Linked DNA regions of Prosthecodimorpha staleyi. The protein of the gene in region 2 interacts with the protein of the main gene of each other region in a pairwise test. Links are inferred from orthologs where the notes say so. Each region holds a gene or a part of one and is shown on either strand. Other genes may lie near its edges. The genes, in order: KL771_RS15285 and KL771_RS19800.

Region 1 (14,266 bases), on a different replicon or contig from region 2:
CAGAGTTCCTGATAGTCGTTCTCGATCGACTGGTCCTTCTTCGCAAAAAAGAGCAGTGCCATGTTTCCTCCGGGGGCGGCTTTTGCATTCCGCCTGTTGTCGGTCCGATCGATTGGATCGCGTCCAAGTCTCCCTCGGCTCCGATACCCGCACGATGCGTCGATCGCCGGCGCGCTAAGCCGGGGCGCAGACCGCTGCCGATGCGGTGCACTGCCATTCGGGTTGGGGAGAGATCCGATACGTTTCAGATAGTTGTCGATATTGTTTAAGGTGTCGTAAAATTTCAAAAGATTGCACTTTTCCGATCGGCACAGCCGGTCGATCCTGAACGACATCACCGGCCCGGAAGACGAGCGACCGGCCGGCGCTCCGGATTTCTTCAGAGGGACACCCGCATGCCCATCGCCTTCCACATGATCGCCGGAGCGCCGGAGCCGGTCGCAACCTTCAGCCACGCCACGGAAATCGACGGCTGGGTCTTCGTCACCGGCCAGATGCCGACCGTACCGGGCCGCCCCGACGACCCGCTCGCCGAGGGCATTGCGGCGCAGACCGTGCAGGTGATGGAAAACCTGAAGGCGGTCTTGGGCGGCCTCGGCCTGACGCTAGCCGACGTGACCATGGCGCGCGCCTATCTCCTGCATTTCGACCGCGACTACGCGGCCTTCAATGCGGTCTACAAGGGCTTCTTTGCGGAGGGAAAACTGCCGGCCCGCACCTGCGTCGGCGTCTCCGGGCTGGCCAAGGGTGCGCTGGTCGAGGTCGACCTGATCGCTCGGCGGGGGTAACGCGCAAGGTCCTCGCCGGCCCGACGGCATTGTGCGGCGCGCGGCGGCGAGGCCCGCATGCCCCCGGCCGGCGGCGCGGGCCGCGGATGCTCGGCCCCTCTCCCGGGGCCACACATGAAAAGAGCGCCCGGACGGATCCGGACGCTCTCCAATCGATCGGCGATCGGTGACGCTCAGCCGAGCGTGCGGATGTCCACGAAGCGGCCGGCGATCGCGGCGGCGGCGGCCATAGCAGGCGAGACCAGGTGGGTGCGGCCCTTGAAGCCCTGGCGGCCTTCGAAATTGCGGTTCGAAGTCGAGGCACAGCGCTCGCCCGGATCGAGCCGGTCGGCATTCATGGCCAGACACATGGAACAGCCCGGCTCGCGCCATTCGAAGCCGGCGGCCTTGAAGATCGCGTCCAGGCCCTCGGCCTCGGCCTGCGCCTTCACCAGGCCGGAGCCGGGCACGATCATGGCAAGCTTGATCGACGGGGCGACGGTCTTGCCGGCGACCATGGTGGCGACGGTGCGCAGATCCTCGATGCGGCCGTTGGTGCAGGAGCCGATGAAGATCTTGTCGAGCGGGATATCGGTGATCGGGGTGCCGGGCTTCAGGCCCATATAGTCGAGCGCGCGACGCTTGGAGCTGCGCTTGTTCTCGTCGGCGATCTCTTCGGGGTCCGGCACCGTGCCGGTCACCGCGACCACGTCCTCGGGGCTGGTGCCCCAGGAGACGATCGGCGGCAGGTTGGCGGCGTCGAGGCGGATTTCCTTGTCGAAATGCGCGCCCTCGTCGGAGAATAGCGTCTTCCAATAGGCGAGCGCCTTCTCGAGCTGCTCGCCCTTCGGCGCCTTCGGCTTGCCGAGGATATAGGCGAAGGTCTTCTCGTCCGGCGCGATCAGGCCCGCCCGCGCGCCGCCCTCGATCGACATGTTGCAGACCGTCATGCGGCCTTCCATCGACAGCGCGCGGATCGCCTCGCCGGCATACTCGATGACGTGGCCGGTGCCGCCTGCGGTGCCGATCTCGCCGATGATGGCCAGGATGATGTCCTTCGCGCCGACGCCTTCGGGCAGTTGCCCGTCGACGATGACGCGCATGTTCTTGGCCTTGTTCTGCACCAGCGTCTGAGTGGCGAGCACGTGCTCGACCTCGGAGGTGCCGATGCCGTGGGCAAGCGCCCCGAAGGCGCCGTGGGTCGAGGTGTGGCTGTCGCCGCACACGATAGTCATGCCCGGCAGGGTGAAGCCCTGTTCGGGCCCGACGACGTGGACGATGCCCTGCCGGCTATCGAGCTCGTTGTAGTACTCGACGCCGAACTCCTCGGCATTGCGCGCCAGGGTCGCCACCTGCAGGGCGCTCTCCGGATCGTCGATACCGTGGCTGCGGTCGGTGGTCGGGACGTTGTGGTCGACGACCGCCAGCGTCTTCTGCGGCGCATGGACCTTGCGATGGGCGACGCGCAGACCCTCGAAGGCCTGCGGGCTGGTGACCTCGTGCACCAGATGGCGGTCGATATAGAGAAGGCAGGTTCCGTCCGGCTGGGTGTCGACGACGTGATCGTCCCAGATCTTGTCGTAGAGGGTGCGCGGGGCCATGCCTTCGTCTCCGTACGGTCGCTCGCCCGGCCGGCTCTGATGTCGCTCGGGCGTCATAGGGGTCGGGCGTGAATACCTGAAACCGGCCGCGGACGGAAGTCAAAGTCGCGCCTTCCATGCGCATGACGCGCCTGCATCCGATGGCGGCGCCCCCGTCCGCCGGCCGGCCGGCGCCGCCCCGGACCCGCAAAATCCCGCATGAACCGTTCGTGAACCACGTCTCCTAGGCAATATTCAAGTTCTGTCGTTTACTGAATGTGCCGGAAGGTCTTTTGACCGGGACGCTTTCGGAGGGAGTCATGCGTATTTCACATCTTCGCAAGGTCTTGGCCGGTGCCGTGCTGCTGGCCGCTTTCGCCTTTGCACCGGCGGCCGTCGCGGGCGAAACGGTCGCATTCGATTCGAGCTATGCCGCCGGCACCATCGTCATCAAGACGGGCGAGCGGAAGCTCTATTATGTCACCGGACAGGGTCAGGCGATCCGCTACCCGATCGCGGTCGGCATGCCGGGCCGCGAATGGACCGGCACCAACACGGTGGCGCGCAAGGAGGTCAACCCGACCTGGCAGCCGCCGGCCGCGGTCCGGGCCGACAAACCCGGCCTGCCGAGCCTGATCCCGCCGGGACCGTCGAACCCGCTCGGACCGCGCGCGATGGTGCTGGCCTGGGGCGAATACGCCATTCACGGTACGAACAAGCGCAGCTCGATCGGGACCCGCGCCTCCTACGGCTGCATCCGCATGTACAATGAGCATGTCGTCGAGCTGTTCGACCGCGTCTCGGTCGGAACGCCGGTCGTGGTCCTGCGCTGACCGGACCAACCGCGCGACCCCCGTATTAATTCAGATGACCGCCCGCGGGTCGGTGGCTAGGCTGGCAGGCCAAGCTCCGGAGCGGGCGGTTCGATTTCGAGGAGGAAGCGCATGCGTCGATGGGGTCTTGCGGGTCTGACGGCCGTTCTCGCGCTGGCGGCCATCCCGGCCGGCGCCGCCGGGCCGGACGCCGCCAACGGCGCGCGGCTGGCCAAGCGCTGGTGCGCGGAATGCCATGTCGTCGCGCCCGGCCAGGCCCAGGCCAGCGCCGACGTGCCGGCCTTCTCGGCCATCGCCGCCGACCCGACCAAGACCGTCGACCTGCTGACGACCGTGCTGACCGTTCCCGAGAAGGCGCATACACGCATGCAGAACCTCAATCTGTCGCGCGTCGAGATCGCCGACCTGATCGCCTATATCAGGACCCAGAAGCCCTGACGGACCTGCGGCTCAAGCGATAGAGCCAGGCCGCAGCGGCGACCACGATGGCGCCGATCGCCACCGAGGCGACCGCCATGGCCGGATCCGCGCCGACAATCAGGATCGGATCGCCGCCGGCGGGCGGCTGCATGCAATGCAGCGCCTGCATCACGACGATCGCAAGGCCGACCGCCAGCGCCGCGGCCCAGGGCGACGGGCCGAGCAGAATGGCGACGGCCCAGCCGGTCAGGCTCGAAACGGCGTGGCCGGCCAAAATGATCCGCGGCCGGGCGAAGGCGCTGTCGGGCAGCAGGAAGGCGACGATCACGGTCGAACCGAGCGAAGAGGCCAGGTGGCCGATGCCGGTTGCGCTCTGCAGCGCGACGATCGCGGTCAGGCACAAGCCGGCCAGGACCGCAGCCCGAGCCGCCTCGCCGACTCCGGTCGGAACGGCGAGCAGATCACCTAGCCGGAAGAGCATTCTCGTCGTCCGGGACGACCTCTGGGTCCTGGTCATGGCGCCGATGATGCACGATCCCTGCCACGATCGTCACCGGTCCGGCTGCCCGATCGACGCATGGCCGCCCTGTCGGGCGACACCGACGCGGTTTGGTCAGATGGCCTCGCCGCGCATCAGCCGCGGCATGTCGCCGCCGATGCCGGCGGCCTCGCGGATGAAGCGGCGCTTCAGGCCCGGCAGCCGGTCGACCAGGCCGAGCCCGATGTCGCGGATCAGCCGGATCGGCGTCAGGTCGTTGGAGAAGAGCCGGTTCAGCACGTCGGTGACCATGCCCATCTCGAAGGCGTCGTAGCGCCGCCAGAGCTGGTAGCGCTCCAGCACGTCGAGCGCGCCGACATCCTGGCCGAGGCGGCGCGCCTCGATCAGCACCTCGGCCAGCGCGGCCGCGTCGCGGAAGCCGATATTCAGGCCCTGGCCGGCGATCGGATGGATGCCGTGGGCGGCGTCGCCGCACAGCGCGAAGCGCGGGCGGACCCAGTCGCGCGCCAGCGTCAGGCCGAGCGGATAGGCGTGGCGCGGGCCGGCCTGGCGGATCGCGCCGAGATGGCGGCCGAAGCGGCGCTCCAGTTCGAGCGCGAAGGTGAAATCGTCGCCCTCGACCAGCCGGCGGGCCTCGTCGGAACGCTCGGACCAGACCAGCGACGAGCGGTGGCGGCCCTCGGGGTCGTCGGCGAGCGGCAGGATGGCGAAGGGTCCGGACGGCAGGAAATGCTCCTCGGCGCGGCCTTCGTGCGGCCGCTCGTGCGCGATGGTGGTGACGATGCCGGACTGGCCGTAGTCCCAGCGCACCGTCCGGATGCCGGCGAGATCGCGCAGCCGGGAGCGGGCGCCGTCGCAGGCGACCAGCAGGCCGGCCTCGATCCGGCGGCCCGAAGTCAACGTGAGCCGGGTCGCGCCAGGGCCGGTCTCGAAGCCGGAGACGCTGTCCGGTGCGATCAGGGCGATGCCGGTCGCGGTGGCGGCATCGAGCAGCGCCCCGACCATGGCCGCGTTGAGCACCATATGGGCGAAAGGCGTGCCGTCCTCCAGCGCCCCGCCGAAGGTCAGGAAGACCGGCCGGACCGCATCGCCGACACGGCTGTCGGTCACCACCATCTCGGTGATCGGCTGGGCGGCCGGCGCGATCGACGACCACACGCCGAGTCGGTCGAGCATCGCGCGGGCGGCCGACGCCACGGCGGAGGCCCGGCCGTCCCGACGCAGCGCCGCGGGCGGCTTCGGCTCGACGACGGCGACCGCGAGGCCCGGATCGGCCGCCTTGAGCGCGAGGGCAAGGGAGAGCCCGACATAGCCGCCGCCGGCGACCACGACATCCTGACGCTCGGACATGTCCTTCGAACTCCTGCTGCGCTGCCGCCGGACGGCCGGCGATCCTGCACAACGAAATAGCACCGCGACGCGATTTCGCCAGACCGGCGGGTCGACATTGGGGTTCGCCCGCCTGTAACTCTGTGGCAACCGCCGACCGGAGTCCCGCATGAAAAGCGCCGTGGAACAGCTTCTGGACTCGCTCGATCTGGAGCCGCTGGAGGTCAACCTGTTCCGCGGCCGTTCGCTGCAGGTCGGCTGGCAGCGCATCTTCGGCGGCCAGGTGATCGGCCAGGCGGTCGCCGCGGCCGCGCGCACCGTCCCCGACCGGGCGATCCACTCGCTGCACGCCTATTTCCTGCGTCCGGGCGATCCGTCGCACCCGATCGTCTACGAGGTCGACCGCATCCGCGACGGCGGCAGCTTCACCACCCGCCGGGTGCTCGCCATCCAGAAGGGCGAGGCGATCTTCTCGATGGCGGCGTCCTACCACAAGGCCGAGACGGGCCTCGCCCACCAGATCGCCATGCCGGACGTACCTGGCCCGGACGACCTGCCGAGCGAGGCGGAACTGCGCGAACGCTATTTGGCCGAAGCCCCCGAGAATGTCCGCCGCTACTGGATGCGGCCGCGACCGATCGAGATGCGCCCGGTCGACTTCCGCCATTATGTCAGTCGCGAGCCGCTCGAACCGACGCAGTTTGTCTGGTTGCGCGCCACCGGCCCCCTCCCCGACGACCCGTCGGTGCATGCCGCCGTGCTCGCCTATGCGTCTGACACAACCTTGCTCGACACGTCGCTCTTCGCACACGGCCGGTCGGTCTTCGACCACGACCTGCGGCTGGCCAGCCTCGACCACGCCATGTGGTTCCATGCACCGTTTCGCATCGACGACTGGCTGCTCTACGCCCAGGACAGCCCGGTGACTGGCGCCGGCCGCGGCTTCAACCGCGGCACCCTGTTCGATCGCACCGGGCGCCTGGTCGCCTCTGCGGTCCAGGAGGGCATCATCCGTCAGGTGAGGCAGAGCTGACCTGCCTTAGAATCAGGCAGGATTTGCGGCGGATTTTCGGCGTATCCCGCGCTGCAGCAGAGGTCCGAACCGCGTCGGCGGAACCGCACCGGCGATGTTTGATCGATTATTAGGCAGTATCGCCCCCTGCTCCGCGCCGGCACCCCCGTCGGATTCCGGCAATCTGCCTATTCTGTGGTCACATCTCTGCCGACCAGGATGGCCGACTCCCCGGTGGCCGCGATTCCTATCGTGATCCCAACATGTTGCGACGCTGCCCGGAGTTGGCACGGAGATTGATTCCCATCTGGGCACCGGGGGCCGAGCCGCGCCAATACGCTACTCGTCACCGAATTCGTTCGACGGCCCGACCGGGCCGAACAGGCCCGCGAGCGGGTACAGGAGAAACGGGAAAGCGTTCATGAAAATCGTGATGGCCATCATCAAGCCGTTCAAGCTGGACGAGGTGCGCGATGCCCTCACGGCGATCGGCGTGCAGGGTCTCACCGTGACCGAGGTCAAGGGCTACGGCCGCCAGAAGGGTCACACCGAGATCTATCGCGGCACTGAATACGCGGTCAGCTTCCTGCCCAAGATCAAGATCGAAGTTGCGGTCGCCACCGACCAGGTCGAAAAGGTCGTCTCTGCGATCTCGTCCGCGGCGAAGACCGGCCAGATCGGCGACGGCAAGATATTCGTCTACGGTATCGATCAGGCCGTCCGTATCCGCACGGGCGAAACCGACGTCGAAGCGCTCTGAACTTAGGAGTTCCTGTAAAATGTCGATCTCAACGATGCTTTCCGGGCACTCCCGGACCGCCCGGACGGCGGCCACGGCGCTCGGCATCCTGGCTCTCACGACGCTCTCCGCCGCGGCGGCCGGTCCCGAACCGAACAAGGGCGATACGACCTGGATGCTGATCTCGACCATCCTGGTCATCCTGATGACGCTGCCGGGCCTGGCCCTGTTCTACGGCGGCCTGGTCCGCTCCAAGAACATCCTGTCGGTCCTGATGCAGGTCCTGTGCGGCTTCTCGCTTATCTCGATCCTGTGGGTCGTCTACGGCTATTCGGTCGCCTTCTCGAGCAACCCGAACGAGGCGATGAACCCCTATTTCGGCGGTCTGTCGAAGATGTTCCTGTCGGGCGTGCTGACCGCCGATCCGACCGCCGGCCTGAGCTTCGCCAACACGGGCACCTTCTCGAAGGGCGTCGTGCTGCCGGAGATCGTGTTCGTCATCTTCCAGCTGACCTTCGCGGCCATCACCCCGGCCCTGATCATCGGCGCCTTCGCCGAGCGCATCAAGTTCTCGGCCGTGATGGTCTTCCTGGTCCTGTGGTTCACCTTCGCCTATCTGCCGATGGCCCACATGGTCTGGTTCTGGGCCGGCCCGGACGCCTACACGCTCGCCGCCTCCAATGCCGACGCCATCAAGACCGCGCTCGGTGAGGAATCCGCCAAGAAGTTCCTCGACATGCTGGCCGCGGCCGGCGAAGACAAGGCCAAGGTCGCCGAAGTGCTCACCGCCTATGGCGATGCGCTCGGTGCGACCGCCGGCTTCCTGTTCCAGAAGGGCGCGATCGACTTCGCCGGCGGCACCGTGGTGCATATCAATGCCGGCGTCGCGGGTCTCGTCTGCGCCATCATGGCCGGCCGCCGCGTCGGCTTCGGCAAGGAGAACATGGCGCCGCACAACCTCGTCCTGACCATGATCGGCGCTTCGCTGCTCTGGGTCGGCTGGTTCGGCTTCAACGCCGGTTCCAACCTCGAGGCCAACGGCCTGACGGCTCTCGCGGTCCTGAACACCATCGTCGCCACCGCCGCCGCCGCGCTCGCCTGGAGCCTCGCGGAAGGCATCACCCGCGGCCATGCCTCGATGCTCGGCGGCGCCTCGGGCGCGGTTGCCGGCCTCGTCGCTGTGACCCCGGCCGCCGGCTTCGCCGGCCCGATGGGAGCGATCGTGATCGGCCTCGTCGCCGGCATCGTCTGCTTCTGGGCGGTGACCTCGCTGAAGTCGATCTTCAAGTATGACGACAGCCTGGACGTCTTCGGCGTGCACGGCATCGGCGGCATCGTCGGCGCCATCCTGACCGGCATCTTCGTCGATCCGGCCCTCGGCGGCGCCGGCGTCACCAACTACCTGGCGACCGAGGCCACCGCCGTGGTCGGCTACGACCGCGCCGCGCAGATCACCTCCCAGCTCTGGGGCGTCGGCGTCTCGGTGGTGTGGACCGCGGTGGTCTCCGTCGTCGCGTTGCTCCTGATCAAGGTCACGATCGGCCTGCGCGTCTCCGAGCCCGCAGAACGCGAGGGTCTCGACATCACGAGCCACGGCGAGCGCGCCTACAACTAAGCCGTCTTCCACCCGGGCGGGTCGGTCTCCTCCCGACGACCCGCACGCGACGGCCACTTCGCCCCGGACGGCTTCCGTCCGGGGCTTTTCTTTGCCTGGAGAGCTCCGCCGACCCGCAAGGTCCAGCCGACGCTCAGATTTTCCCGCCGCCTGCGGGACACCGAGTTGCCCGCTCCGGCACCGTTCCGCGGCCGCGTCCGGTTGGGTAGGCTGGCACAATGACCGAGGTGATTCTCTACATCGCGCATTCGATCGACGGCTTCATCGCCGACCGAAACGGCGGAATCGGCTGGCTGAAGCCCTATGACGGCACCGATTTCGGCTATGACGGATTCATCCGGCGGGTCGACGCGGTGGTGATGGGCCGCAGGACCTATCAGGACTGCCGCGGCTTCGGGACCTGGCCCTATCCGGGCAAGTCGACCGTGGTGATGACCAAAGGGGCACCGGTCGACGGCGACGGTCTGGCGGTTTTCGACGGGCGCAGCCCGCAGGAGATCCTGATCGATCTCGAACATGCCGGCCGCAAGACCGCCTGGATCGTTGGCGGCGGCGGACCGATTCGGGCCTTCCTCGATGCGGGTCTCCTCAAGCGCCTGATCCTGTTCCAGATGCCGGTGCTGCTCGGCGCAGGAACCCCGCTCTGGCCGCCCGGCCGCAAGAGCTACACGGCCACCTTGCGCCGGACCGTGGCCTACGAGATCGGCGTGGTCGAAACGGAGTACGAGATCGGCCGGACCTTCGTCTGAAGCGCCGGTGCAGACGGGGCAGGCGCGACGCCGACGCTTCGGCCGCCATGAGCCGGCGTCATGGCCGACGGCTCGATCGCAGGGGCCGGGGCCGGTTCATTTCGTGGGAGCGGAACACCAGCATATTGACGGTGCTGTCAATTCGGCCGGAGACCGGGTAAGTCGCGATGTCCCTGTTGGGGATCGGCTTCCAAGGGTCGATGCAGCAATTCCGATTCGAGGGAAGTTGGGCTAGTGTCCCGAGCCTTGGCGGGCGCAGCGCCCGCGCGTCCTCTCGGAGATGTTCGATGCCGCTGCCCGAATCCATGACCGCGATCGGCTATGAGGCGCCCGGCGGGCCGGAAGTGCTGATGCCGGTGTCGCGGCCGGTGCCTGCGCCGGGACCGGGCGAAATCCTGGTCAGACTGTCGGCGGCCGGCGTCAACCGGCCTGATGTCCTGCAGCGCCAGGGTGGCTATCCGCCCCCGAAGGGCGCCTCCGACATTCCGGGCCTGGAGATCGCCGGCGAGGTGGTGGCGCAGGGTCACGGCGCGGGCCGCTTCGGCCTCGGCGCGAAGGTCGTCGGCCTGGTCGCCGGCGGCGGCTATGCCGAATATGCGGTGGTGCACGAGACCAACGCGCTGCCGGTGCCGGGCGGGCTCGATCCCGTCGCCGCAGCCGGCATCCCGGAGACGTTCTTTACCGTCTGGTCGAACGTGTTCGACCGCGCCGGCCTGAAGCCGGGCGAAACCTTCATGGTTCATGGCGGGACCTCGGGCATCGGCACGACCGCGATCCAGCTCGCCAAGGCCTTCGGCGCGACCGTGATCGCGACCGCCGGCTCGGCCGCCAAATGCCAGGTCTGCCGCGATCTGGGGGCGGATCTCGCCGTTGACTATCGCGAGCAGGATTTCGTCACCGCCGCCAAAGACTTCACCGGCGGACGCGGCATCGACGTGATCCTCGACATGGTCGGCGGCGACTATATCGAGAAGAACCACGAGGCGGCGGCCATCGAGGGCCGGATCGTGCAGATCGCCTTCCTGAAAGGGCCGAAGGCGACGGTGAACTTCACCCGCCTGATGCTGAAGCGGCTGGTCCATACCGGATCGACGCTGCGGGCGCGCGAAGTGCCTTTCAAGGCGGCGATCGCCACCGCCCTGCAGGCGAAGGTTTGGCCGTTGATCGAGGCCGGCACGGTGCGGGTCGTGATGGACTCGACCTTCCCGCTTGCCGAGGCGGCCGCCGCCCATGCGCGCATGGAGACGAACGCCCATATCGGAAAGATCGTGCTGACGGTCTGAGACAGCCACCGGATCGGCGCCTCCGCTGACAGCGGGCGCCGGGCTGGACCCGGCCGGCGGCCTGCCGGCGCGAACGGCTGTCGATGGTCCGAAGGTCTCCGGCCGACCGGCGCCGCGCCGCAGCACAATTCGTTGCACAATGGCGGGGCAGCGCGTATATAGTCGGCAATCCCGTCAATCGACGAAAGATTTCAAGCCTCCCCCCGAAGGCCACCGGGAGAGGCCACGAGGAGGGTCCGCCCCGATGTCCAACGCGCCGAATACGCCGCTGATGCCGAAGGCGACCGCCGTCTGGCTGGTCGAGAATACCGGGCTCAGCTTCGAGCAGATCGCTTCCTTCTGCCGGCTGCACCCGCTCGAAGTGAAGGCGATCGCCGACGGCGAGGCCGCCCAGGGGATCAAGGGCCTCGACCCGATCATGTCCGGTCAGCTGACCCGCGACGAGATCGAGCGCGCCCAGCGCGACATTCGCTATCGGCTGAAGCTGGCCGAGCGGAAGGTGCGGGTGCCGGAGGCCAAGCGCCGCGGTCCGCGCTATACCCCGGTCTCGCGCCGCCAGGATCGGCCCAACGCCATCCTATGGCTGCTGCGCAACCACGCGGAGCTGAAGGACGCGGCGATCATGCGCCTCGTCGGCACCACCAAGACCACGATCCAGCAGATCCGCGAGCGGACGCACTGGAACGCCGCCAACCTGCAGCCGATGGACCCGGTCACGCTCGGCCTGTGTTCCCAGCTCGAACTCGACCTCGAAGTCGAACGCGGCTCCAAGGGCGCGCCGAAGCGCGAGGAAGGCGATCCGAATGCGCAGGTGCTGCTCTCGGTCGAGCAGACCACGTCCGCCGCGGCGCTGGCCGAGCAGGACGAGGAGAAGGAGCTCGACGCCGAGAAGATCTTCGCCAAGCTCAAGAGCCTCAAGGGTCCGGTCGAGCCCGACGAAGAGATCTGACCGCGCGCGGATCGCGAATCCCGGTATCCGGCGGCCATCAGGCCGCCGGTTTCGTATCGGCCCCGGCACCGGCCACTGCACCGACCTCAAGATCGCCTACCGCCGACCGGAAGACCGCCCCGGTCGGCCTTGCGCCGCGACGACAGCGAGGCGCGCCGGCGACTGCCGTCCCGGCGCGCCAATCGTCCCGGTCGACCGACGCCGCCCCTCCCGGCCACAAATGGCTCCGACGGTTGGACCCGCAAGCGGCATGGGCCTGTCCGTCGGCGACGCGCGTCCGTACGGGCCGCCATTCCGGTACCGCGACATCACTCCGACAACGTGCGGGCCGATATGGCGCCGCCCATGTCCGAGGGCTCCCGCAGCCCCGTCGGCCCGCAGGCCTGCCAGGCGGTCAGGCCGCCAGCAATCGCTCTCCGGCGCCGCGATAGCCGATCGCCTCGGCGATATGGATCCGGCCGACCCGTTCCTCGCCCTCCAGATCGGCCAGAGTCCGCGCCACGCGCAGGACGCGATGATAGCCGCGCGCCGACAGTTTCAGCGCCTCGGCCGCCTGGGCGAGAAGCCGCGCGCCGGTCGCATCGGGCCGGGCGATCTCGTCGATCACGGAGGCGCTGCAGGTGGCATTGGTGGTGCCGGCGGGAAGTCCAAGCGCGGAGAAGCGTGCGGCCTGTACCGACCGGGCGGCGGCGACGCGCCGGGCCACGGTGGCGGAATCCTCCGACGGTGCCGGCATGACAAGATCGGCGGCGGTAACCGCTGCGACCTCGACCCGGAGATCGACCCGGTCGAGCAGCGGGCCGGACAGCCGTTCCTGGTACTCCGCCGCGCAGCGCTCGCCGCGGCGGCAGACGAAGCCCGGCTCGCCGGCCCGTCCGCAGCGGCACGGATTCATCGCGGCAACCAGTTGCATCCGGGCCGGATAGGAGACCCGGTGGTTGGCGCGCGCGATCATCACGCTGCCGGTCTCCAGCGGCTGGCGCAGGCTGTCGAGCACCTGCGGGTGAAACTCCGGCAGTTCGTCCAGGAACAGGACGCCGTGATGGGCGAGCGAGACCTCTCCCGGCCGGGCACGGAAGCCGCCGCCGACCAGGGCTGCCATCGAAGCCGAATGATGCGGGGCCCGGAACGGCCGCCGATTGGACAGCCGGCCTTCGGCCAATTCGCCGGCGATCGAGGCGATCATCGAGACCTCGAGCAGTTCCTTCGGATCGAGTGGCGGCAGGATCGAGGGCAGCCGCGCGGCAAGCATCGACTTCCCGGACCCGGGCGGGCCGATCATCAGGAGGTTGTGCGAACCGGCCGCCGCGATCTCGAGCGCCCGCTTGGCGGTCTCCTGCCCCTTCACGTCCTTCAGGTCGGGCATCGCCGCCGGGTTCTCGCGCATGCGCGGCTCCGGCCGGGCGATCACCTGGGTGCCCTTGAAGTGGTTGGCGAGCTGCACGAGGCTGCGGCCGGCGACGATGTCGATATCGGGGCTGGCCCAGGCCGCCTCCGAACCGCAATCGGCCGGGCAGATCAGTCCGCGCCCCATGGCATTGGCGCCGATCGCCGCCGGCAGAACGCCGGCGACCGGCGCGATCGTGCCGTCGAGCGCCAGTTCGCCGACCGCCACGAAATCCGCCAGTTGGTCGCCCGGCAGGGCCCCGATCGCCGCCATGATGCCGAGCGCGATCGGCAGGTCGTAGTGGCTGCCCTCCTTCGGCAGATCGGCGGGTGCCAGATTGACCGTGATATGCTTCAGGGGCAGGCCGAGCCCGGTCGCATAGAGGGCGGCGCGAATGCGCTCGCGACTCTCCGCCACGGTCTTGTCGGGCAGACCGACGATGGCGAAGGTCGGCTTGCCGCTGGTCAGCTGCACCTGGACATCGACCGGAACAGCCTCGATGCCTTGAAACGAGACCGTCGCGACATGTGCAACCATCGGCACCAAGCCCCTCTACGAAATCGCCCCATTCATAGAACGTTCCAGGAACTTATGCAACCACAATTCGGCGCCATACAAGAGATGCGAGCAATCCAGCGTCGATCCGCAATCAGCGACAGGGGCGAACGAAATCCGAACAACCGAAGGAAACGGCACCCTCTGGGTTGTCGGCGGTTGTACGATGCGAACACACCGTGATCAGTTCGGCGCCTTGATCAGGTCCAGCCGGGTGAAGGTGTCGAAGCCGACATAGACCACCTCGGGCACCTTGCGGCCCTGCTTCAGATCGACCAGCAGGTCGACCGCCTTGACGCCCATGTCGCCGGGTCTTTGCCCGACCAGGACATGGCCCAATCCTTCCCGCACCAGCGCCTTCTGGGCCGGCAGGGCATCGGCGACGACCAGAACGGTCTGCGCCTGATCGATGCGCTGCTTGTACTTGGCGACCAGCGCCCGCCACTCGTCGGCGGCCAGCATCGGCCAGGCGCCGACCGAAATGATCAGGTCGATGTCGTTGCCGCCGGCAAGCGCGCGGTCGACCATGCGCACGGCATCGGTGAAGGT
Region 2 (14,836 bases):
AGGCCGCGCTGGATGTCGCCGCGGGCGTCGACGACGGTCTTGCCGTGCTCGCGGGCGAGCAGGTCGGCAAGGGCGTCGTAGTCGCGCTGGACCAGTTCCAGGAACTTCATCAGCACGCGTGCGCGCCGCTGCGGGTTGGTGGCCGCCCAGGCCGGTTGCGCCGCCTTGGCATTCTCGACCGCGGCACGGACCTCCGCCTTGGTGGCCAGCGCCACCTTGGCGACGACCTCGCCGGTCATCGGCTCGAAGACATCGGCCTCGCGGCCGGACGTGCCGGCGACAGTCTTGCCGCCGATGAAGTGCCCATAGTGACGCATGCGTTCCCTCCGGTTCACCGCGCGGATCTCGCCGCCGGGGCGGATTGTGTTTCCAGGGTGCCATGCCTAGCAGGCCCGGTCCCGCCTCGTCCATCGGCCAGCCGGGCTAATCCCGGCGGGTTCCCGCCCGGCCGGCAGGATTCTGCGCACGCCGCCCGATAAGGCCCGGACCGGATCGCGCATGTCCGGCTAGTGGGGCGGCCGGCCGGACCGGCTTCGCCCGGCGACGCGGCAATTGTGAATGGCTGATTAAGGAAACGTCAGGCGGCATGCCGTCGTTGCATGGCTGCCGTTCCGGCAGTCGGCTGGTATCATGTTGCACTGCACATTATGTTGCACTGCGTTCGTTGCATTGCGGTAGGCGCCTGAACCGCCGCCGCATGCAGAGGAGAGAACATCATGATGCTGAAGCGTTTTGCCGATTCGTGGTCGCGTTACCGGAAGTACCGGGCGACCGTCTGGGAACTGGGCGGCCTGAACGACCGCGAGCTTGCCGATCTGGGCATCCCGCGCGCCGACATCCCGCGCCTGGCCCGTGAAGCCGTCCGCTGAGACGATCCGGGAATCCTGCATTCCCTGCGCGAGCCGCCCGGTCCTGCCGGGCGGCTCGCGCCGTTTCGGGGGCCTTTTGGGCGCGCCATGGACGGTCGTGACGGACTGAGATATCACCGATTGGCCGAGCGGCCGCAGCGGGTTTCCGAGGCGTTCCCGTTCGCTGGCTTGTCGACCAACAGGCGAAGCGGTGGGCCGGACGGCATCATCCATGACGGTGCATCTCTACACGCGGTGCTGGAACGACGCGGACATGCTCGGTTTCATGTTCCGCCACTACGACCCTGTCGTGGACCGCTATTTCGTCTACGATGACGGCTCGACGGACGGCTCGATCGAGATTCTGCGGGCGCATCCGAAGGTGACCTTGCGGACCCTGCCGCCCGGCGATCCGAAATCGCGCATCCTGTCCAGCGTCCGATTCTCCGACCAGGTCTGGCACGAAAGCCGGGGCGTCGCGGATTGGGTGATCGTCGCCGACATCGACGAGCATCTCTACCATCCCGACCTGGAGCGCTATCTTGCGGTCAGCCGGGAGCGTGTGGTCACGTTGATCCCGGCGCTCGGCTACCAGATGATCTCGGCGCAGTTTCCGGAACCGGCCGATCTCCTGCTCTGCGCGCACCTGACCCGCGGCGCGCCCTGGGTCAAGATGAGCAAGCTTGGGCTTTTCGACCCCGACCGGATCGAAGCCACCAACTACGCCACCGGGCGCCACAGTTGCCAGCCGACCGGCGAAATCCGCCTGCCGCCGCGCGACGAGCTTTTGCTGCTGCACTACAAGTATCTGGATTTCGAGCGCACGCAGAGGCGTCACGAGCAGTCCGGAACCCGCTCGCGCGAGCTGGATATCGCCAAGGGTTGGGGCAAGAAATATTTCTGGAGCCGGGAACAACTGGCGGAAGACTGGAACGCCTTCGAGCGCGCGACCATCGACATTGCGGACTCGACGATCGACCACCACCGCTTTCACCGGGCGCGGCGCTGGTGGCGCGACCTGCCCCGGGTTGCCGATGCCGAGGTGTAGCGGGCGCCGACCCGAACGGGGGACCCGGACGGCCGTCATCGGGGCCGCGGCGTCGCGGAACGCGTGCCGCGCCGGGCGGCGTATTGCGACGCGAGATCAGGTATAGGTTGTTGTGCGGATGGTGTCGGCAATCGGACGGTTCGGTGCCGCCATCGGCGCAGCCGGTGCGCCGCCCGCCGAGGAGGCCCTAGCCATGATCCTGGGACTGTCGCTTTCGACATTCACGACCCTTCACGTCGTCCTCAGTCTTGTCGGCATCGGCGCGGGGCTGGTCGTTCTGGCCGATCTCGTCGCCGGGCGCTTCCGCCCCGGTTGGACGTTGCTGTTCCTGGCCAGCACAGACGCGACCAGCGTCACCGGCTTCATGTTTCCCTACGAAACCTTCCTGCCCTCCCACTGGGTCGGGGTGGTGTCGCTGCTGGCGCTGACCGGCGCCATCGTGGCGCTCTACATCAAGAGCCTGTCGGGACCCTGGCGGGCGATCTATGTCGTAACGGCGGTGCTGGCCCTCTATCTCAACGTCTTCGTCGGCGTCGTGCAGGCCTTCCAGAAGATCGGGCCGCTGCGGGCGCTCGCCCCGACGCAGTCCGAGCCGCCCTTCGCGATTGCCCAAGGGCTCGTCTTGGTGCTCTTTTCGGTCCTCGGCGTGCTTGCCTTGCGGCGGTTCCGGCCGTCGCAGTTCCGGTAGGGGCTGGCCCCCCGGGATCGGCCTGCCTCCTGGCGAAGCGTCCGTCTGCGGGACCTGAGAGAGGTCCGCCGATCGGGCGCATGCCCCTCGCCGGGCGGTGCCGTCGCAGGCCGCATGGGAGCAGTCCCGGCTAAATTCAAGATCTTGAACGGACCGGCCGCGGGGACCACGTCGATGTGGTGCCGGTGTTCCAGCCTCGACGGTTGGCGGGCCGGCACGACACCGTGCAGGATTCTGCAAGCCGGACGGGGCGGTCCGGGCCTTGCCGAATCCTGCCGGACAGCAAGGAGCCGACATGATGCACTGCAACACGACCTATGACGCCGCCCAGGCGGGCCGCCCCGGCTTCACGCCGTTGACGGTCGGACTGACGATCCTGGGCTTTCTGATCGCCTGGCCGCTTGGCGTGGCGGCGCTCGCCTATGTGTTCTTCGGACACCGCATCCGCGGTTTCGCCGAGGGCCTGCGCGCGGGCTTCCGCGAGAAGACCGGCTTCGGCGGCTGGCGCGACGCTGCCGAGACCGTCCGCCGCTCGGGCGCCTTCGCGGAGCGCACCGGCAATGCGGCCTTCGACGAGTATCGCCGCCGCGAGATGGAGCGCCTCGATGCCGAACGCCGTCGCCTCGACCAGGAGCGGCGCGAATTCGAGACCTATGTCCGCGACCTGCAGCGCGCCCGCGACCAGCAGGAGTTCGACCGCTTCATGGAAGAACGCCGCCGCCGCCAGGACGGCCCGACCACGGCCTGATCCCTGCCCGCGATGACACTGTCGACGCCGGCGTCCCAGTGGGCGCCGGCGGTCCTGCCGCGCCCGATCTTATCGCAGGACCGTCAGCCGATCGCATAGCCGAGCGATGCGACGAATTCGAGGTCGCCGGCGTCGAGCATTGAGCGATCGATCTCTCTGCCGCGTCCTTCCGCTGGCGTTCGGCGGCGGATCGCGTCCGAAAACCACTCCAATGTGTCGGCATCGGCCTGGGCACCGATGAATCCGGCCAGGGTTTCGCAGGACTCGGCAGGCTCCCGGCAAAGCCGATCGTAGTCGATCAGGCAGACCCGTTCGCCATGATCGGCGGCAATCTTCCGAATGCGCCGGATCACCGCACAATTGTAGCTCAGGGCATCCTTCGGGCCCACGATCACGGGACGATCGAGAAGGACAGGCCCCCACCATTCCAGCTGATTTTGATTGGAGCTCAGCGCCATATCGAGCGGATTGCGGACGATGTGGATGTAGCGCAAGGCCGGCTTCATCCGGAACAGCCGGTCGACCACGATATGGGTGTTCGGCTCCTTCCAGCCCCACGGCCGGCCCAAGGTGACGGGGCGTTGGAGCCAGGAGGCGACCCGCGCCCGCAGCCAGGATGAACTGTGTTTCATGCGATCCTGGGCCGCAAGGGCGTCGAGCCTGGCGCGCGCGTCAGGGCAGTCTCCGCCGGAACCGCCCATGCGATCCCAGAAGATGTCACACAGTCGAGCGAAATCCCGATCCGTATCGAGGAGCGCGCCTCTCCGCTTGAACAGCAAGGTGAACCAGAGATTGTCCAGGGATTCGTTCAGGTCGTCACCGATCACGCGTCCCAATCGCTGCAGAAGCGTCGCGACGATGCGTGTTCCACTCCCGCCGATGCCACCGATGGCAACCGGCTCCCATGGTTCCCCCGTCAACCTGTAGGCTCCGTCCTCGATTTCCATGAAGACCCGAAATATCGGGCCAGGATGGGACGGAGAGCGACCGTCTGCAAGTCGGCGGGCAAAGTGCGCAGCGGCGCCTGTCTCCCTTTATGCGGCTTGCCAAGCGGCACGGAGGGGCCGGGCCCGTCTCCGGTGTCAGCTCGCAGCCCCGACGACATTGCCGCTGTCCGCGCCTTGCAGGTCATTGGTGATTGTATCCGGGCATGATTCAGCTGAACGGGACGTTGTGTTGATCCAACAGAGAATGGCGTTCAGGAGCCCGAAGAGTGGGGGCCCATTCTCTGCCGTCAGGACATGATATCCGCCATTCCGTCGCTTCAATTCAATATCCGCAGTGTCCGCTTTGTGACTTCCCTTAGCAATCATCTTCTTGATTGGCAGTCTCGCATCTTCGATCTCCACCGCCCTGAAACAATATTCATGTGATCCTGTTTTCGAAATCAAACGCAAATCCGTCAGGAGCAATCGAACGTCATCGCCTCTCAATTCCGCGATGAGGGGTACTTCACCGGGCGCCGGTGAGAAGCTTGCAAGGATCCGATGCTTCTGGCGTTCATCGAAGTGGTCGAACACCCGAAGAAAGGCGCCATTCCGCCCGTTGCGCTTGAAGCGCCTGATGACCATCGAGGCGAGGCTCATAGTGCTGGTTCTGGATGGGGTACAATCTCTGTGCCCGTTGCTTTATCCTGCGCTCCATTCAACATGTATCGTGAATTGCATGGGCATGCGGCGAGAAGATACGCGCGTCGATCTTTTTCGTGTAATCTATGGAATGGATTGCCTCTGAATGTAATCATTGTTCACCCTTCAGGTAGAACAAAATCGAACTGCGGTGGCGATTGTTCGGCAGTGACCGTCAGTCTCTTGCCGGCCTTCAATCTTTCAAGCGCCTCGGCGCCAAGCCACCAGCCTCGAATCCGGGAAAAGCCCTCCCGCCTTAAGGCGGATTGGAACCGCTTCATCAGCTGCTGGGCGGCTTGACTTGAGTGAAGCGTCGCAATGTTTCCTGGCAGCAAGGTTCCCGTTTTCCAAAGACCTGAAATCGTCAATATCACGGAGTCCTCATTATCGGAATTTGCCAGACTCCAACGATTCTCACCTTTTCTGTCAATGAAGCCAGTTATGGCATTCTTTGTATCTCTGTGAGACACCAAGTAGGCCTCCGACATGCTGCCGGTTTCATGAGTTGCGATGCCGGGGTTGGGAATTTCATTTGAAGTCAAGTAGATCGCCCTGTTGGGTGTGGTCGTCACGCCCATTTCCACGAATTTCAGCGGCTCGCCGGCTTCGAACCGCGCCAGCACGGGGACGATGTCGCTGGGGGTTGCAAAGAAGAAAATCCGTTTCATGGATGAAACGCCCACGTCAAATAAGTTTCTGTTCCTGAAGGTGAAGCGCATCGATCCGATGATGCGGTCCAGATATCGGTTTCCCTTCTGGTGTGGCGTCTGATCGGACTTCTGCGACGACGTGGCGAGGCTGGATCGGTCCTCTGCTGGGATTGGCGACGTGGTTGGGCGGACGGGCTTGGGGTCGGACGCATTCCCACATTGGAGCCACGCTGTTCCTCAAATGCAATCGGCGCATGGGGGGATCATCTTATCGATATCGACGGTCGTTCTCGACCAAGATCCGCATCGGAGGCGCCGAAACACCAACCGTTACGGCTTCACCACCCGCCCTTCCCCGCGCCGTCCCGGTCCCGCATCATGGGGCGGGGCTCTGCACGATTCGCCGAAACGATGTCCTTGTTCGCCTTCACCCGTTCGCCGCCGGCGCCGCGCGTCGTGCCGAGCCATGTCGATCTCGACCTGCCCGACGGGCCGGTCCGGATCGCCGTGAAGGTGGAGCCGCGCGCGCGGCGCTATTCGTTGCGGCTGCCGACCGGATCGGACGAGCCGGTGCTGACCCTGCCGAAATCCGGGCGGATCGGCGAGGCGGTCGCCTTTCTGGAGCGGCATCGCGGCTGGCTGGCCGAACGGCTGGCGCGGCGGCCCGGCAAGGTCGGCTTCGCGCACGGCGCCGTCGTCCCCCTGCGCGGGCTCGACCATCGCATCTTCCACCGCCCGGACCGGCGCGGCACCGTCTGGATCGACGAGATCGGCGGCAGCCCGCATCTCTGCGTCGCCGGCGCCGAAGAGCATCTCGCCCGCCGGCTGACCGATTTCCTCCGGCGCGAGGCGCGGCGCGATATCGAGCCGGCGGTGGCGCTGCATGCCGGCCGCCTCGGCGTCCGCGCCAGCGCGGTCCGGCTGAAGGATACGGTCAGCCGCTGGGGCTCGTGCACGGCGGCGGGCGAACTGTCCTTCTCCTGGCGGGTCATCCTGGCGCCGCCCTTCGTGCTCGACTATCTGGTCGCCCACGAGGTCGCGCATCTGCGCGAGATGAACCATTCCGTCCGCTTCTGGCGCTGCGTCGCGGAGACCTGCCCCGACATGGAGCGCGGCCGCCTCTGGCTGAAGCGCCACGGCGCCGGCCTGCATGCCTACGGCTGAGCGCCCGGCGGTCCGGACATTCGACCGGCCCGCCTCTTGTGACGGTCCAGACATCGGACCCCGGCCGCTTCTTTTCGACGAGACGATTTCGCCCGGGCGGAACATGCGGTAGAACCGCCTCGCATTCGAAGCCTGAGGACCCCATGCGCAAGGCGACCGTCGCGCGGAAGACCCGCGAGACCGACATCACCGTGTCCGTCGATCTGGACGGCTCCGGCCGTTCCGACATCCGGACCGGCGTCGGCTTCTTCGACCACATGCTGGATCAGGTCGCCCGCCACGGGCTGATCGATCTCGACATCCGCGCCGAGGGTGACCTGCATATCGACTTCCACCATACGGTCGAGGATGTCGGCATCGCGCTCGGCCAGGCGATCCGGCAGGCGCTCGGCGACATGCGCGGCATCACCCGCTATGCCGACGTGCATCTGCCGATGGACGAGGCGCTGACGCGCTGCGCGATCGACATTTCCGGCCGGCCCTTCCTGGTCTTTCAGGCCGAATTCCCGCGCCCCAAGATCGGCGAGTTCGATACCGAACTGGTCGAGGAGTGGTTCCGCGCCTTCGCGATGAATGCCGGCGTGACGCTGCATGTCGCCAATCTGTACGGGTCGAACAGCCACCACATTGCGGAGAGCTGCTTCAAGGCGCTGGCGCGCGCCTTGAGAACCGCCGTCGCGATCGATCCGCGCCGCGCGGACGCGATCCCCTCCACCAAGGGAAGCCTCGGGGGCTGACATGGCAATCTGGACGGTGCATGCCCCCCCCGACGGCGACAGCCGGCTCGACGATGCCGAGCGGGCCGTCTTCATCCGCGAGCGGATCAGCTGGATGGCATTGCTGTTCGGGCCGATCTGGATCCTGCGCCATCGGCTGTGGCTGGTGCTCATCGGCTGGACGCTGGCGGTCGCCGCGATCGCGACGCTCGGGGTTCAGGTCAACGCCATCGCCGGGGCGGTTTTGTTCTGGCTGTTCTGGCTGTGGTTCGCGATCGTCGCCAACGATGCCCGCCGGCGCACGCTGGAGCGGCGCGGCTGGGAACTGGTCGGGCTGATCCATGCCGGCGGTCACGACGAGGCCGAGCGGCTCTATTTCAACAAGGTGCATGAGAAGGCCCCGCCGGCCTGGGCGCGCGTGCCGGAAGCCCGCGCCGCCGGAAACGCGCCGGCCGGCGCCCCATCCGCCGGGACGCCCGATCCCGCCGCGTCCCGCCCGGTCGTGCCCGGCGGCGGTGCGCTGCCGCCGATCGTCGGCTTCACGGAGACGCGGCCGTGACGGTGGCGCTGATCGACTACGGCGCCGGCAACCTGCGCTCGGCCGAAAAGGGCCTGGAGCGGGTGGCGCGCGAGATCGGCTATGGCCACGACATCGTGCTGACGCGCGATGCCGAGGTGGTGCGCAAGGCCGAGCGGGTCGTGCTGCCCGGCGACGGCGCCTTCCCGTTCTGCCGGCGCGGCCTCGCCGCACTGCCCGGCATGGACGAGGCGCTGCGGGAGTTCGTCGAACATCGCGGCCGCCCGTTCCTCGGCATCTGCGTCGGCATGCAGCTGCTCGCCACGCGCGGCGTGGAGCACGAGGAGATCGACGGCTTCGGCTGGATCGACGGCGTCGTCGAGCCGATCGAGCCGTCGGACGCCTCCTTCAAGGTGCCGCATATGGGCTGGAACACGATGGATGCGGTCAATCCGCACCCGGTCCTGGACGGCATCCGGCTCGGTCCCGACGGACTGCACGCCTATTTCCTGCATTCCTACGCCTTCTCGACCAAGCATCACCGCGACCTGGTCGCGACCGCCGACTATGACGGCCCGCGCACCGCGATCGTGGCGCGCGACAACATCTTCGGCACCCAGTTCCACCCCGAGAAGAGCCAGACCCTCGGCCTGCGCCTGCTCGCCAACTTCCTGAAATGGTCGCCCTGACGGGCGGCCCGGATCCCGCGCGATGATTCTCTTTCCCGCCATCGACCTGAAGGACGGCGTCTGCGTCCGCCTGAAGCTCGGCGACATGGATGCAGCCACCGTCTACAACGACGATCCGGCCGCCCAGGCGCGCGCCTTCGCGGCGATGGGCTTCCCCTGGCTGCATGTTGTCGACCTCAACGGCGCCTTCGCGGGCCGCGCGGTCAACCGCGCCGCCGTCGAGGCGATCCGCGCCGCCGTATCGATGCGGATGCAGCTCGGCGGCGGCATCCGCGACATGGCCGGCATCGAGACCTGGCTGGAGGCCGGCATCGACCGCGTCATCCTCGGCACCGTGGCGGTGCGCGACCCGGCCCTGGTCAAGGCCGCTTCGGCGCGCTTCCCGGGCCGGATCGTGGTCGGCATCGACGCGCGCGGCGGCAGGGTCGCGGTCGAGGGCTGGGCCGAGGCGTCCGAGCTGGAGGCCGTCGACCTCGCCCGCCGCTTCGAGGATGCCGGCGTGGCGGCGATCGTCTATACCGACATCGACCGCGACGGCGTGCTCAAGGGCATCAATTTCGAGGCCACGCTGGCGCTGGCCGCCGCCGTCTCGATCCCGGTGATCGCCTCCGGCGGCCTCGCCTCGATGGCCGATATCGAACGGCTCTGCGCGCCCGACTGCCGCCTCCTCGAAGGCGCCATCTCCGGCCGCGCCCTCTATGACGGCCGCATCGACCCGGTCGCCGCCCTGGCCAGGCTCGCCGCGGCGGCGTGACGGGGCGACTGCGGGCCTATCGCCATACGGCCTGCATGGAAGCCAGTCCGGTCGTCTGCCACGGGATGGTGTTGGGGGGGTGTCAGGGTTGGGAGCAGTCGGGGGAGCCTGTGCTCGAATCTCGCTCGCCGAATTCAGCAAGCCGCGCGATATCCGACAGAAATCGGACCATCGGAGAACCTGTGAAGCTGGTATAATTTATGTTGCTCGTTCGTATAGTGCCTATTGGAAATGCAAAATCAATCGGGAATTGGCATCATAATTATCCCAAAGATCTCTAAAAGGGCTATCAAAAATAGATCCATTGTATTCCCTGAACTGAAGAAACGTTGCCGCGATCAGAAATCGGGATCCGCTGCTTTCAATCGTCCAGACTTTGCAGGTCTCATGCAGAGTTCTGTCTACCAGTCTTGCGACATCAACAACCTCAGATTGAGTTGCTCGCGCAATGGAAATGTCCCCGAAATGGCGGGGAATCGAAACGTACTCAACCGCATAGGCGACAATGTCGAGCGTTTTGTCCGTCTCGCTTGTCGCGGGGCTTCGGATCAAGAGAGATCCGTGACTGACGGTATATTCCCAAAATTGGAACATGCGGCCGCAAAATATATCCTGCATATCAAATCTCCGAACAAAATTTTCACGTAATGGAAGGTCGATTATCTCCAAAAAGAAACCGCATATGTGTATGGGATATTCTGTGCTTGGGCTGTCTTGAAAACCGTGGCGATACTTCCTCGGGGATTCAAGTTGTGTCGATGAACTGAAGCTGTCGGCCCCAAAAGCAGATCCGGCAAAATCGGGACCGCAACGTCAAATCGACCGGACATCCGCAAGCTGCGAATGTCTGCCTGAACCGCTCCTACGAAGCCGCCTTGACGTCGCGCTTGCCGTCGAAGGAGCGCATCAGGCGTTCGCGGATGGCCTTTTCGCGCACCCGGGTCTCGACCTTCTGGCCGAACAGGTCGGTGACGTAGAAAACGTCGACCGCCCGCTCGCCGAAGGTGGCGATATGGGCCGAGGCGATGTTGAGGCTGAGATCCGAGATGGCGCGCGTCAGGTCGTAGAGCAGGCCTGGCCGGTCGAGGCCGGAGACCTCGATCACGGTGAAGCGGTCCGACCAGGAATTGTTGACGATCACGTCGGTCGGCAGCTGGAAGGCCTTCACGCGCGGCTTGGCCAGCGCCTTGCGCTCGATCTGTTCGGGCAGGCGCTCGCCGCCCGCCAGGGCCTTTTCGATCAGGCCGGAAACGCGCGAGCCGCGCCGCTGCTCGTCGCCGTCGTCGGCGAATTCGCGGCTGACGAAGATGGTGTCGAGGGCGAGGCCGTCGGTGGTCGTATAGATCTGCGCGTCGACGATGTTGGCGCCGGCCACCGCGCAGGCGCCCGCGATGGTCGAGAGCAGGCGGGGATGGTCGCTCGCCAGCACGGTGATCTCGGTCACGCCCTCGAAGGCGCGCGGGGTCACGTTGGTGGCAAGCTTGCGGCCGCTGCGCACGGCGGCGCGGATGAACTGGGCGTGCTCGATCTTGCGCGGCAGGTCGACGCGCAGCCAGTAGGGCGCATAGTGGCGCTCGACATAGTCCTCGCGCTCCTCGGCATCCCAGCCGTCCAGCTTCTCGACCAGTTCGCGCTTGGCCGCTGCGACGCGCTGGTCGCGCGTGATCTGGCTGTGGCCGCCGGCCAGATAGGGCTCGGTCTCGTAGTAGAGCGTGCGCAAGAGCTGGCCCTTCCAGCCGTTGAACACGCCCGGGCCGACCGCACGGATGTCGGCGACCGTCAGGATCAGCAGCAGCTTCAGCCGCTCCGGGCTCTGCGCCACGGCGGCGAAGTCGCGGATCGTCTTGCGGTCGTTGAGATCGCGGCTGGTCGCCACCATGCTCATGACCAGATGCTTCTCGATCAGCCAAACCAGCGTATCGGTCTCGGCCGGCGTCAGCCCGAAGCGCGGCCCGAGCTTGGTGGCGATGCGCGCGCCGACGACGGAATGATCCTCCGGCCGGCCCTTGCCGATATCGTGCAGGAACAGCGCGACATAAAGCAGGCGCCGGTTCTGAACGCCGGGCAGGATCGCCGAGGCGAGCGGCAGTTCGGCCTTGCGCGTGCCCTTCTCGATCTCGGACAGTTCGCCGATCGAGCGCAGCAGGTGCTCGTCGACCGTGTAGTGATGATACATGTTGAATTGCATCATCGCGACCACGCGGCCGAATTCCGGAACGAAACGGCCGAGCACGCCGGTCTCGTTCATCCGGCGCAGCACGGTCTCCGGATCGTTCTTCGAGGTCAGGACATCGAGAAAGAGGGAATTGGCCTCCGGGTTGTTCCTGAGCTCGTCGTCGATCAGGCTGAGCGAGCGTGTGATCAGCTTCATGGCATCCGGGTGGAATGCCAGGTTTTCCTTGTCGGCGAGCTGGAAGATGCGGATCAGGCGGACCGGGTCCTGCTTGAACACGTCCGGGCCGGTGACGTTGATCCGGTCGTTCTCGACCATGAAGGCGCCGCTGCCGAGCGTCTTGGGATGGCGCTTGGTCAGCCGCTTGATGAAGCGATTGAGCACCGGCGCGATCTTGACGTGCTGCTCCTCGAGCGCGGCACAGAAGATCAGGGTCAGGTCGCCGACATCCTTGGCGACCAGGAAATAGTGCTTCATGAAGCGCTCGACGGCGCGCATGCCGGCGCGCTCGACATAGCCGAGCCGCTGGGCGATCTCGCGCTGCAGGTCGAAGGACAGGCGCTCCTCCGACCGGTTGGTCGCGAAATGCATGTTGCAGCGCACCGCCCAGAGGAAGTCCTCGCAGCGCTTGAAGCGGACATGTTCGGCCCGCGACAGCACGCCGGCCGCGATCAGCTCCTCCGGCCTGCGGACGCGGTAGAAGTATTTGGCGATCCAGAACAGGGTCTGCAGGTCGCGCAGGCCGCCCTTGCCTTCCTTGATGTTGGGCTCAACCAGGTAGCGCGAGGTGCCCTGGCGCTTCAGCCGGTCGTCGCGCTCGGCGAGCTTGGCGGCGATGTATTCGGGGCCGGTATTGCGGACGACCTCCTCGTCGAAACGGCGCGCCAGATCGCGGAACAGCGGCTCGTCGCCCCACAGGAAGCGGGCTTCGAGCAGGGCCGTTCGGATGGTCATGTCGGACCGGGACAGGCGCAGGCATTCGTCGACATTGCGCGTGGCGTGGCCGACCTTCAGCCCCAGGTCCCACAGCATGTAGAGGATGTATTCGATGACGCTCTCGCCCCAGGGCGTCTGCTTGTAGGGCAGCAGGAACAGGAGATCGATGTCGGATCCCGGTGCCAGCGTCGAGCGCCCATAGCCGCCGACCGCCGTGACGGCGATGCGCTCGGCCGCGGACGGGTTCTTCACGCGATAGACGTGGTGGACCGCGAAATCGTAGATGACGCGGATGATCTCGTCCTGGACATGGCTCAGGCGCTCGGCGCAGAGCGAGCCGCGCCGGTCCTTGAGCAGCATGGCCTCGATCTCGGCCCGGGTCTGTGCCCGGACTTCCTTGAGGATCGCCAGGACTTGGGCGCGGATCGCCGGATTGCCACCATCCGCCCCACCTTCGACCAGGGCGGTCAGCCGCCGCCGCAGGGCTGCGGCGTCGATCAGGGTTTCGAACCCTCTCTTCATCGGCATGTCGTGCGAAATCCTTGTCCCGCCCCGGCACCTGTCCCGCCGGGACGCCATTGTCCCGACGATTCGAACCTTGTGCTGATGTCGTCGGACCGGATCCCGTGTGAACCATCTTTCGGGAACGCACCGGACACCGAACCTGAATCCCAACGTTAAAGCGGGAGCGATCCGATTTCCATCATCGCGCGACCGGCAACCGAAAAAGTCACGCTCAGGCCTGCGGGTCCTCCGACACCGGCGCAGGCGCCGATTTCGGACTGAAGGATCGGATCAGGGCGGCGAGATCGGGTTCGTCGACCAGCGTCGCGGCGGCATCCGGAGCCAGCCAGTTCATGCTGCGTTGCCCCTGCTCGGGGAACTCGGTGCGCATCTCCCGGGCTTCGAGCGCAAAGACGTCGACGGTCAGGAAGATGAACCGCGTGTCGAGCCGCTTCCAGTAGCGATACTGCCCGATCGGCTTCTTCGCCACCTTGCCGAGAATGCCGGCCTCCTCATAGGCCTCAATGGCAGCCGACCTGTGGTCGGCATGCTCGCGCATCGGCCAGCCCTTCGGGATCACGGCGCGGCCGGTCTCTCGAGAGGTCATCAGCAGGATGCGGATCGAACCGTCGAGCTCGCGGCGCCAGACGAGAGCGGCGACCTGCCGGCGGCCGTCCTTGCCCCTGTCCTTAGCGCCTGCCTTCTTGCCGACCATTGCGTCTGCGACCCCTGCCGTCTCGTCCGTCCAAGCCCCGCTATGGCGATATGGCCGCGGCAACTGGCTCCCGCCCGCACGGGGCACGCGAACCGGCCATTTCCGATCGGGGCGACACCGGTACGCCGATAGCGCCCTCGAACGCAAGCCTGAACGGGAGCGAAACTGAGCCGGCTAGTGGTCGTGAAGCGACAGCGGATATCGCGCGGAACGCGGTTGGCTTCGGCTGCCGCTGCGAGGGGGAACGGGGCCACGCGGCGCCGGCTGCGCAGGCGTCTCAGTCGAGAAAGGCGGTATCCGTGGCGTCTCCCGGGCGGCTGTACCAGGCGATGTCGCGCAGGGGATCGAGATCGACACCGTAGGCGCGGACGCAGTTGCGCCCCACCTCCTTGGCGGCATAGAGCGCCCGGTCGGCCTCGAGCCGGGCCTTCTCGAGACTGCCGGCAAGCCCAAGCTCCTGGATGCCGAAGCTCGCCGTGACGACGATCGTGACGCCCTCGTACTGGATCGGCGTGGTGGCAACGACCATGCGCAGCCGCTCCGCCGCCTCCCAGGCGCCTTCGAGCGGAATGCCCCGCAGCAGGATCATGAATTCCTCGCCGCCCATGCGTCCGAGCACGTCGCCCGCCCGGATGTTGCGGGCGAGCACGCCGCCGAGAACCCGCAGCACCTCGTCGCCGCCGGCATGGCCGAACTGGTCGTTGATATATTTGAACCGGTCGATGTCGACGGCGACCACCGTGGCGGCCTCGCGACGCTCGAGGATCTCCTTGACCTTCAGGCCGACCACTTCGTCGAAGCCGCGCCGGTTCAGGACGCCGGTCAATTCGTCCGTCGAGGAGATGCGCCGGAGATTGGATTCGAGCAGTTCCCGCTGCGCGATTTCGCTCTTCAGTTCGGACAGCAGCCGCTGGGCGTTCTGCTTCTCCCGCTCGACCTCGATCAGCGCAGTCTGCAATGTCGATATGTCGGTCAGCACCATGATGAAGCCGTCGCCGAGCGGTGCGATCTTGACGTTGAGCCAACGCCCAGCCGGCGTGGCATAGTAGGAGAAGTCG

What was found.
Region 1: the proteins of KL771_RS19800 (region 2) and KL771_RS15285 interact in binary tests that used the Escherichia coli proteins (3 or more experiments, as listed by UniProt). The link is inferred for Prosthecodimorpha staleyi from one-to-one orthologs.

Annotation. Positions count from the first base shown.
Region 1 is NZ_JAHHZF010000007.1:148,856-163,121, forward strand. What follows is about bases 5,800-8,530. They hold KL771_RS15285 (P-II family nitrogen regulator), read left to right. Parts: upstream 5,800-6,861; coding sequence 6,862-7,200; downstream 7,201-8,530. Other genes in these bases: KL771_RS15280 (acyl-CoA thioesterase), read left to right, coding at 5,800-6,461; KL771_RS15290 (ammonium transporter), read left to right, coding at 7,220-8,530. In the rest of the region: KL771_RS15245 (methyl-accepting chemotaxis protein), read right to left, coding at 1-62; KL771_RS15250 (RidA family protein), read left to right, coding at 402-788; leuC (3-isopropylmalate dehydratase large subunit), read right to left, coding at 962-2,368; KL771_RS15260 (L,D-transpeptidase), read left to right, coding at 2,668-3,180; KL771_RS15265 (c-type cytochrome), read left to right, coding at 3,292-3,618; KL771_RS15270 (HPP family protein), read right to left, coding at 3,599-4,081; KL771_RS15275 (ubiquinone biosynthesis hydroxylase), read right to left, coding at 4,214-5,512; more of KL771_RS15280, read left to right, coding at 5,598-5,799; more of KL771_RS15290, read left to right, coding at 8,531-8,794; KL771_RS15295 (dihydrofolate reductase family protein), read left to right, coding at 9,013-9,543; KL771_RS15300 (NAD(P)H-quinone oxidoreductase), read left to right, coding at 9,831-10,826; KL771_RS15305 (DUF1013 domain-containing protein), read left to right, coding at 11,071-11,775; KL771_RS15310 (YifB family Mg chelatase-like AAA ATPase), read right to left, coding at 12,170-13,699; KL771_RS15315 (substrate-binding domain-containing protein), read right to left, coding at 13,901-14,266. UniProt on the Escherichia coli protein: Involved in the regulation of nitrogen metabolism. Regulates the activity of its targets by protein-protein interaction in response to the nitrogen status of the cell.
Region 2 is NZ_JAHHZF010000010.1:100,820-115,655, reverse strand. Bases 10,113-13,413 are described here. They hold KL771_RS19800 ([protein-PII] uridylyltransferase), read right to left. Parts: upstream 13,082-13,413; coding sequence 10,313-13,081; downstream 10,113-10,312. Other genes in these bases: KL771_RS19795 (NUDIX hydrolase), read right to left, coding at 13,296-13,413. In the rest of the region: KL771_RS19870 (CoA-acylating methylmalonate-semialdehyde dehydrogenase), read right to left, coding at 1-317; KL771_RS19865 (DUF1127 domain-containing protein), read left to right, coding at 717-869; KL771_RS19860 (glycosyltransferase family 2 protein), read left to right, coding at 1,081-1,896; KL771_RS19855 (hypothetical protein), read left to right, coding at 2,090-2,584; KL771_RS19850 (DUF2852 domain-containing protein), read left to right, coding at 2,880-3,332; KL771_RS19845 (sulfotransferase), read right to left, coding at 3,416-4,279; KL771_RS19840 (hypothetical protein), read right to left, coding at 4,415-4,918; KL771_RS19835 (hypothetical protein), read right to left, coding at 5,080-5,679; KL771_RS19830 (M48 family metallopeptidase), read left to right, coding at 6,022-6,774; imidazoleglycerol-phosphate dehydratase HisB, read left to right, coding at 6,918-7,511; KL771_RS19820 (DUF2628 domain-containing protein), read left to right, coding at 7,513-8,049; imidazole glycerol phosphate synthase subunit HisH, read left to right, coding at 8,046-8,696; hisA (1-(5-phosphoribosyl)-5-[(5-phosphoribosylamino)methylideneamino]imidazole-4-carboxamide isomerase), read left to right, coding at 8,719-9,450; KL771_RS19805 (hypothetical protein), read right to left, coding at 9,673-10,068; more of KL771_RS19795, read right to left, coding at 13,414-13,778; KL771_RS19790 (sensor domain-containing diguanylate cyclase), read right to left, coding at 14,056-14,836.